DNA from 2 places in the Arthrobacter sp. ISL-69 genome. Region 1 is predicted to be linked to the other one. Evidence: riboswitches for the same ligand, from Rfam matches in the RefSeq annotation. Region 1 holds a riboswitch; the other holds the start of a gene.
What was found. Region 1 has a riboswitch for cyclic di-AMP ahead of J7I79_RS03545 (C40 family peptidase). Riboswitches for the same ligand answer to the same signal wherever they lie in the genome.
Positions count from the first base shown of each region.

Region 2: linked by a shared signal. The riboswitch ahead of J7I79_RS08650 (hypothetical protein) and the one ahead of J7I79_RS03545 (C40 family peptidase) in region 1 are both predicted to bind cyclic di-AMP.

Region 1 is NZ_JAGGPO010000007.1:24,444-29,060, reverse strand. Features, by position in the region: gene J7I79_RS03555 (HNH endonuclease) at 1-266, opposite strand, end outside; gene J7I79_RS03550 (NlpC/P60 family protein) at 489-1,244, opposite strand; gene J7I79_RS03545 (C40 family peptidase) at 1,383-2,045, opposite strand; cyclic di-AMP (ydaO/yuaA leader) riboswitch at 2,116-2,309, opposite strand; gene J7I79_RS03540 (M23 family metallopeptidase) at 2,424-3,251, opposite strand; cyclic di-AMP (ydaO/yuaA leader) riboswitch at 3,255-3,498, opposite strand; gene J7I79_RS03535 (metal-dependent transcriptional regulator) at 3,609-4,304, opposite strand.
Region 2 is NZ_JAGGPO010000012.1:124,958-129,574, reverse strand. Features, by position in the region: gene J7I79_RS08655 (HAMP domain-containing sensor histidine kinase) at 1-1,242, shown strand, start outside; cyclic di-AMP (ydaO/yuaA leader) riboswitch at 1,434-1,618, shown strand; gene J7I79_RS08650 (hypothetical protein) at 1,618-2,388, shown strand; gene J7I79_RS08645 (hypothetical protein) at 2,629-3,096, shown strand; gene J7I79_RS08640 (dolichyl-phosphate beta-glucosyltransferase) at 3,244-4,167, shown strand; gene J7I79_RS08635 (STAS/SEC14 domain-containing protein) at 4,200-4,487, opposite strand.

The DNA.
Region 1 (4,617 bases):
GCTGCCTTACCGCAATAGGCGCAGCGGTGGCCGTCACGGCGCAGCACGCCCCGGCGGCTCACAGCCGTGATTGTGTTGTACCGGGGCCGGATGTAGCGGTTGAGGAGAATCACGGACGGGCGGCCCAGGATCTCCTGCGGCCCTACGACAGGATCGTCGCCTTCGGCCACCACGCTTGCTTTTCCGGTCAGCACAAGAACCAGCGCCCGGCGGAAGGTCACAACCGCCAGCGGTTCATATCCAGCATTAAGAACGAGAGTGCGCATGCACATACCTCTTCACGGCCGCACCCGTCAGGGGCTCGAGGGCCGGCTGCCCTCTGCTTGTCCGGGCTATGGATCGACAACACAAGAGTAAACACTCAAGTGCCCGATCACCGAATCGGGCCTTTACCACACGCTGCGTGTCGGTAAAAATTCACCTGCCGGAAACGCAGAAGAACCCCTGCCGATGGCAGGGGTTCTTCTGGAAGTCGCTAGCCGGAGGCTTTAGCCGCCAACGCGGATGAAGACCGGGCCGGAGCCGACGTTGACGCTGAACAGGGAGGTGGTTCCACCGTTCCAGCCACCGTGCACAGCCTGGCCGTTGCCGACGTATACAGCGATGTGGGCCATGCCCATGCCGCCGTTTTCGTAGTACGCGAGGTCGCCCGGCTGTGCCTCGGCTGCACTCACGGTGCGGCCCAGGGACAGGTAACCTGCCGGCCAGCCGTGGTAGTTGATGCCCACAGCAGCAAGCGCGTTCGTGGCCAGGGCGGTGCAGTCCTGGGAAACACCGAGCTGGGCGTAAGCGGCTGCTGCAATGGAAGCACCGTTTCCGCTGGCGGCGGCGGGCGCGGCGGGAGCTGCCGGGGCGGACACAGTTGCCGCAACGGCTGCGGGAGCGGCCTCGGGAGCAGCTTCCTGAACCTCGACGACCGGCTTCGGAGCCTCCACGACGGGGGCCGGGGTGGTGGAAACAGCCGGCTTCTCGAAGGAGATGGCGATGCTGGAAGCGGCCGAGATGTTGGCCGGAGCGGAAGACTGAACTTCCAGGGTGGAAGCGGAGGTTGCTTCGCGCTGAACATTGGTGTCGGCAGCGTTGGCTGCGATACCGCTCGTCAGGACCAGACCGGAAGCAGCAGCGATAACCGCAGCCTGACGGCCCATGCCACCGGCGTTGTCGCCGACGGCCTTGGCAATGACAGCAAGCGAGTTGGTTTTGGTAACCTCGGCGCGGTGCCGTGCGATGGCACGAGTAGTCATTATTTCTCTCTTTCGTTTTCCTCAGACTGCGTGGCAGGCCGCGGTTTTTGGACGCTCCGGCATCTTGGGGGTAAGCCGGAACGGCCCGAACGGGTTTTTAGCGAATTACGCGCGCTTCAGCGAAGGGAAGCGCGTGTTTTAGCGAAGCGTGTAGAACGCAGACGTGCCCGTGGCGGACACGGCGTGCAGGATGGTGCCCTGCGACGGGTTCAGCGCGCTGATCATCATGCCGTTGCCGACGTAGATGCCAACGTGAGCGCCGCCGTTTTGCATGACCAGGTCGCCAGGCGCCGGGGTGGCGGTAGGCTTCATGGCGTTCCATGCGTTGGTGCGAGGGATGCTGATGCCGGCCTGGGCGTAGACCCACTGGGTGAAGCCTGAGCAGTCCCAGCCGCTGGGGGTGGTGCCGCCCCAGACGTAGGGGCTGCCGATCCCGGTGTAGGCGATCGCGGCGAGGCCCGATGCGGCAGCGGAGGAAACGGCGTCGGCGAGCTTGCCCGCCTTCGCTTCTCCGTCAGCCTCAGTTGAATCTGAACCGGTCGACTGAGCCCGTAAGGTTTCAACCTTGGGCGCTGCCTTCGTGGTCACTGCCGGACGCTCGAAGGAAATAGTCGCTGTCGGTTCCGCGGTAACGGCCAGCTGGGCCGACTGTGAGCCGGACTCCGTGGAAGCGGACACTCCCAGGTTGGTGTCTGCGGCGTTTGCCGGCATACCAACGCTGAGGATCAGTCCGGACGCGGCTGCAATGACAGCCGCCTGGCGACCTACGGTCCCGGCGTTGGCAGTAACAGCCTTGGACACGGAGTTCAACGGGTTCGTACGAACCGTTTGCGCACGGTGGCGCGCAGAATTGTGACGTGTAGACACGAAGGTAGCCTCTCCCAATGCCTACGAGGTGAGCTGTCGGATTCGGATGGGAGTCACCCGGCCACTCGGCTTCCTGGGAAGCTTTGCGACTTAACCCCAAGGTCTTCTTGCGAAGACCAAAATTGGTTCCCCCGCCTCTGCCAGACGATGTAATGCGAACGGACCTTGAGCGGTGGCAGAGTTAGGCAATCCACTCAAGAGCGCCAACTTCGGAAAAGTTGGCGTGCTTTAGACGGTACAGGAATTCCGTGTGAATGTCACATTCAGGTCACGGCATGTCACGGGAATGCGAGAGTGTTCCATCGGATTGGATCAGAGCCAGCCGGTGGGGTCAACGACTTCGCCGTTGACCATCACTTCAAAATGGAGGTGGCAGCCCGTGGAGGCGCCGGTGGTCCCGCTGAGGGCCACAACGTCGCCACGGCTGACCTTCTGGCCTACCTGGACGTTGGACGAGGACAAGTGGTTATACGTGGTCTCCAGGCCGTTGCCGTGGTCAATCACCACGCGGTTTCCGCCGCCGTAGGGGTGCCATCCGGTGAACGTCACCGTTCCGCTGGCCGCGGCCATGACACTTGTGCCGCACTGGGCCGCATAGTCCTGCCCGCGGTGGAATTCGCCGGTGCCGCCGGTGATCGGGCTGACCCGAAAGCCGAAGGGGGATGCGGAAACCATCTGCGCCAGCGGTGCCCCGAGGCTTCCGGTGGACGCTGCACGGGTAATGGTGCCGGCGGACTGCGCGCTCAGCAGCTGCTTGAGCTTGCCGTCGGGATCGCCCTTGGTGGCGATATAGGTCCGGTTGAAGTCGATTTTGGCGCCTGCAGCCGCGGAAACCTCAGGCTGCGCCGCTACAGATGCGGCGGCCGCGGACGTGTTTCCGGTGTCCGCTGTGCTCATCATGGGTCCGGTTGACGGGACGGTCACAGTGAGGACCAGTCCGGTGGCGGCCAGGGCAATGCCGGCCTTCTGACCCACACCGCTCGCGGAAGCGAACTCCGTGACCTGACTGAACAGGCTCCGGCGCCGGCGCGCATCACGATGTGCATCGCGTGGCCTGACCGTCATAACGGCTTCGGCCACGGGGTACTCCGAAGCGGGACCAGTCGCCCTGCGGCGGCCCCTGACGGTCTGCGTGGTCAAGAAATATCCTCTCTGGATAGCCTGCGGAGTTAGCTGTCGGATTCGGGTCAGAGAGATCAAAGACCCGGTCCGCCAATGCAAGGCATCCGGCACAGGGGTATCCCTAAGGATTCCTTCGTCGGAGATGACTTGCCGCTGACGGACTTCACCCCAAGGCCGTCTTTCAACGGCCGGTAGTGGTTCCCCCGCCTCTGCCAGGAGGTGATTCGTACACTGATCCGCTGGCAGAGCTCGGCTTCGGATCAGGTAACGCTTTAGTATCGGCGCTAGTCCCCAACTATAGGTGATTAATCAGCGCGGTAATAATTCCGTTATCTACGTCTCAGTGAGTTGTAGGTGGTCCTATGATGTGGGCGGTTAGCTGACGGTAACAAACACGTGGGCCGCAACTTCCGGCGGCAGCTCGAGGGCGCCTTCGATTTCAGGCACGCGCACCGAGATGTACTCCCCTACCCGCTCCAGGGCGAGCGTCGCACCCGGCCGGATTCCGCCTTCATCCAGCTGGACCAGCAGCTCCGGTTCAACCTGGATGGGTTCGGCCAGGCGGCTGACAGTAATGCGCGAGTCGGCCCCGTACCCGGTCATGGCGTCGAGCAGGTTCACCACACCGTCCGTGAACAGAGGAGCCGGTTGGCCGCCAAGCGCCGCCAGGCCGGGAATGGGATTGCCGTAGGGGGAAACAGTGGGGTGGTTCAGGAGTTCGAAGATACGCCGTTCAACGCGCTCGCTCATGACATGTTCCCAGCGGCAGGCTTCGTCGTGGACATACGCCCAGTCAAGGCCGATGACGTCAGCCAGGAGCCGTTCCGCGAGCCTGTGCTTGCGCATGACTTCGGTGGCCCGTTTCCGGCCGGTTTCGGTGAGCTCAAGGTGCCGGTCGCCGGAAACAACCACCAGCCCGTCGCGCTCCATCCGGCCGATGGTCTGCGAAACGGTGGGCCCTGAGTGGCGCAGCCGTTCGGCAATCCGGGCGCGGAGAGCCACGATGTTCTCTTCCTCAAGCTCCAAGATTGTCCGAAGATACATCTCCGTGGTGTCGATCAGATCCGTCATCCAGCTCAGCTCCTCGAGCACAGTCCTTGCGTCAGTCCCACCGTACCGCGCGGAGGCGTTCTCCGTCGGTCTCGTCAAGTGGATCTTCATCCACCGATCAGCCTTGGGAACAGCCCTCCCGGGGATCAGCCCGGCCGGGGTCGCGGCCCGCTGTACGTCAAAGTCAAGCCTAGCCTATTTTGAATTACTCCGGATAATCCGCCGCAGTACAGCCGGCGCAACTGAAGTGCGCCGACCGCCGGGATGTCTCAGTGACTGGACTATGACGGGTGCCGTTCCGTCCCCCGCAGGCACGTCAGGCAGAATATAGGGG
Region 2 (4,617 bases), on a different contig from region 1:
ATCGCACGAATCAACGACGGCAATGTCAGCAAAGCCGGGTTCCTCGCCAACGACGCCACCAAGGCGTCGCTGTCCCCCGAGGATGACCGGGTCCTGTTGGCCCTCCGACACGACGGAACGCCGGTTGACCGGACCCTGTCCACCGGCTCCTACCGTCTGGTGGCCGTGGAGGCTCCGTATGGGGACGTGATCGTCACCGGACTTCCCCTCGATGAAAAACAGAACACGCTCAGCTCACTGGTGTGGACCATGGTGATCGTTTCGATGGGAGGCCTGGTCCTGATCGGCCTTGCCGGAACGGTCCTCATCCGCCGCACCATGAAACCCCTCGAGCAGCTGTCCGAAGTGGCAACGCAGGTTTCGCAGCTTCCGCTCGATGCCGGCGAGGTTGCCCTCGCGGTGCGCGTGCCGCCGTCGAACGCGCACCCCGGAACTGAAGTGGGCAGCGTGGGCCACGCGCTAAACCTCATGCTGGACAACGTCTCCAAGGCCCTCGAGGCCCGGCAGCAGAGCGAGACGAAGGTGCGCCAGTTCGTGGCAGACGCCTCCCACGAGCTGCGCACGCCACTTACGGCAATCCGCGGCTACACGGAACTCATGCGGATGACCGAGGACTTCACTCCGGACGGCAAGAAATCCCTGGCCAGGGTGCAAAGCCAGTCCGAACGGATGACCACCTTGGTGGAGGACCTCCTGCTGCTGGCCCGGCTGGACGAAGGGCAGCCGCTCAAGATCAGCGACGTGGACCTGACGCAGCTGGTGGTGGAAACCGTCAGCGACGAGAAGGTCATGGCACCGGACCGCGTCTGGCAGCTCGAGTTGCCCGACGAGCCGGTGGTGGTCCGCGGGGACGTCACGCAGCTGCACCAGGTGCTGGCCAATTTGCTCTCCAACGCGCGCAAGCACACGGACCCCGGAACCACCGTTGTCACCGGCGTGATGCGCTCCGCTGACGGCAGCGCCGTGGTGACCGTGACGGACAACGGCGCCGGGATCCCGCCCGAATTTGTGGACCGGGTCTTTGCCCGCTTTGCCCGGGCGGACGCCGCCCGCACCAGCCCGGCAGGTTCTGCTTCGGGTTCGGCCGCCGCGGGAGCGGCCGCCGCTGAGGGGACCAGCGGGCTGGGCCTTTCGATTGTGCAGTCGATCATGGAAGCGCACGGCGGAACCGTCGAAGTCACCTCCCGTCCGGGACGCACGGAGTTCGCGCTGCGCCTCCCCTGCGAACCACCGGCAGCCTAGTTCTCAGCGCACGGAAATCACAGCCGGGCGATGCCCATTTGGGCCGGCCGGCCTTTTCCGTGATCGAACGAATCCCTGGCCTCCCCGGCGCAAGTCAACGCGCCGTCACCGTGATCCTCGTTACCGAAATGTGACTTAAGGTTCTATCTCCTGTACGGTTTTTAGAGTGCGGCCACCGTTCCGGCCGCATATCCGGATGGACGCCAAACTCTGCCGCTACCCGGATTTCCTCATGATTAGGCAGAGGCGGGGGACCCAGGTCTCCGGGCATTCTGCATCGCCGCCCTCGGGGTGAAGCCGACACGTGAAGTTCCGTGCGGCCGGATGACCTCATCCGAACCCGACAGCTAACTCCGCCGGCATCGAGAGGCAACCATGACTAAATCCACGCCAGAAGTACGTCCAGAGCGCCCTTCAGCTAAGACCACGGCGCCCGCAGAACGCTCACGCCACCGCGCCGAATCAGCCAAGACGGCGTCCCCGCTGTCCCGGTTTGCCGCCGGCCTGCACGGCTCCGGCCGCCGCGCCGCTGTGGTGGCCACCGCCTGCGCCGTGCTGATCGGCGTCGGCGCCGCCGGCCAGGCTTCCGAGCCCGCCGCACCGGCAAGCTCGGCGACGGCCGCGGAAGTCGCCGCCGCGAGCGCCGACACGAAGTCGAAGCTCGCGTTCGAAAAGATCCTGGTTTCGGCCATGCCGGCTCCGGCTTCTGTCAGCATGTCCCCGCAGTCGACCGAAGAGCAGCCCGCGGAGGAGAAGGCCGCGGAGGCACCGGCCCCCGCGGCGGCACCGGCAGCAGCTCCGGAACCAGCTCCGGCTCCCGCGCCGCCAGTCGCCGTGGACGACCCCGCAGCTGCCCAGGCGTATGCCGCCTCGCAGCTCGGCAACTACGGCTGGGCCCCTGACCAGATGCAGTGCCTGACCACGCTGTGGACCAAGGAATCGGATTGGAAGACCACGGCCACGAATGCCAGCAGTGGCGCGTACGGCATCGTCCAGTCCCTGCCGGCCGAAAAGATGGCCAGCGCGGGCGGAGACTACCTCACCAATTTCCGCACTCAGATCAACTGGGGCCTGAACTACGTCAAGGAGCGCTACGGCTCCCCCTGCGACGCCCTGAACTTCCACTACGCCAATAACTGGTACTAAGCCGGCCCATACCCGCCGGACTTGGTCCGTATCACCCGAAGGCCCCGAATCCACGTGATTCGGGGCCTTCGGCCGTGTTGCGGGCGTATCGCTTCCCCCGGTTCCGGTGCCGTTGAGCTCCCTTTCCGGAATCACAAGGTTTTCACAAGGTTGCGGGGTGACTCTTGGTCGCCGCCGCTTTCAATCGTCTTCCAAGCGGCAGCCGGCCCCAGGGCCGTCATCAAGATCTAGGGAGCAACAATGAAAAAATGGTTAGTTCCAACGGCCGTCCTGGCCTCAATTTTCGCAGCCGCCGCTCCGGCCGTTGCCGCCCCTTCGGGCCCACCGATATCCGTTTCTGGATCCGGGACATTTACGAACTGTGGATTTGATGTCACCGGTACAGTCACCGGGAAGGTCAAGAACATCACGACGCCGTCCGGAGACGTCATCAGCACTTCCCCGGGTCTGAAGATAACGCTCACGGGGGACGAAAGCGGTAAGTCGGTCAGCTACGTCATCACGGGTGTCCTCTTCTTTTCATTCCCGAGCGACGACGTGGTCGAAGTGAAGGCCACCGGCCTCAACCTCCTTCAGCTCCCATCTCCTGACGGGCTCATCCTCACGCGCGGGAATGTCAACTTCGCTGTGGACCCCGCCGGCAACGAATTGCGACGATTCTCAGGGTCCGGCACGGCAGTCAATGTTTGTCCGCTACTGGCTCCCTAACGAACCGAACCGCGGCGGCGGTGCACCCACCAATGACGGTGGGCGCACCGCCGCCGCTTCCGTTCCCGCATCCGTCCCGGCAGGTTCCACAGCAGGTGCACAGCTGTGGCCTAAATCCCTCATATGCGCCGACTTCATAGTTGAACCATGACGCTCACAGACCAGGCCCCGGGGACCCCTCCGCACCCGCAACCGCAGGCCGCCGTCGACGTCCTGACGGGTGCCGCTCCGGCGCTTTCCGGTGCGGGTAACATCCGCCGCGTCCCTATCGACACGCGGGCCGCCGTCGACGAACGGACCGGGACCGCCGTGCCTGTCATGGATGTGACCATCCCGGTCTACAACGAGGAACAGGATCTGGAGCAGTCTCTCCGGCGGCTGCACGCTTACCTGCACAGCACTTTCCCGAACACCTTCCGGATTACTGTTGCGGACAACGCCAGCACTGACGGCACGCTTCGCGTCGCCGAACGTGTGGCACGGGAACTCCGCGAGATCACCGTGGTCCGGCTCCCGGACAAGGGAAGGGGAAACGCACTTCGCACGGTGTGGCTCGCGTCGCCGTCGCCAGTGCTGGCTTACATGGATGTGAACCTTTCCACCGACCTTGCTGCGCTGGCCCCCTTGATAGCGCCGCTCATCTCCGGGCATTCCGACCTGGCGGTCGGAACCCGGCTATCGCGCAGTTCGCGTGTTGTCCGGGGCCACCGGCGGGCGTTCATCCCCCGTGGCTACAACCTGTTGCTGCATACCCTTCTGGGCGCACATTTCAGCGATGCGCAGTGCGGCTTCAAGGCCATCCGCGGGGATATCGCCCGGCAGCTCCTCCCCCACACCGCGGACCACGCCTGGTTCTTCGACACCGAGCTGCTGGTCCTGGCCGAAAAATGCGGGCTCCGGGTGCACGAGGTGCCCGTGGACTGGGTAAACGAATCCGACGCCGGCGTGGACCTTCTCCGGACCGCCCTCGCCGACCTGCGCGGCATGCGCCGCCTTAGCCGCGACCTGGCGACCGGCCGCATACCTGTTCCTGAACTTCGCTCAGCCCTGGACAGTGGTCCGTGCCGGTGACGTCCGGCTGAACGGCGGTAGTGACGGCGCGGCTACGCGTCCCCAAGCCACGTCATGGCTTCGTCCAGGCAGGTGAAATACCGCGTGGGAGCAGCGGGAGAGTTGATGCTGAGGAAGAAATTGGCCATGGCCCGGTCCACTGGGGACGACCCGAGGAGCGCCACCCGCGCCACTGTGCTGGGACGGGCGAAGACGCGCCGTGCACCGCGGCTCATGGATGCCGCGGCCGCCATGTCCACCAGCATCGGATAAGGGCGCCCGCTGCTCAACTCCTTGACCGCCGCGATGACGGCCGCCGCGGCATCCTCCGATATGGCCAAGCCTGGAATCCATCGCACATGAAGAACACCATCTCGCAGTGCAACGGTGCCTCTGGCACCGTCAATCGAAACCTCGGTCATCCATCCCCCCAGATAGTGTCAGCCGTCTTCACTGACCCTAGCCGACAGG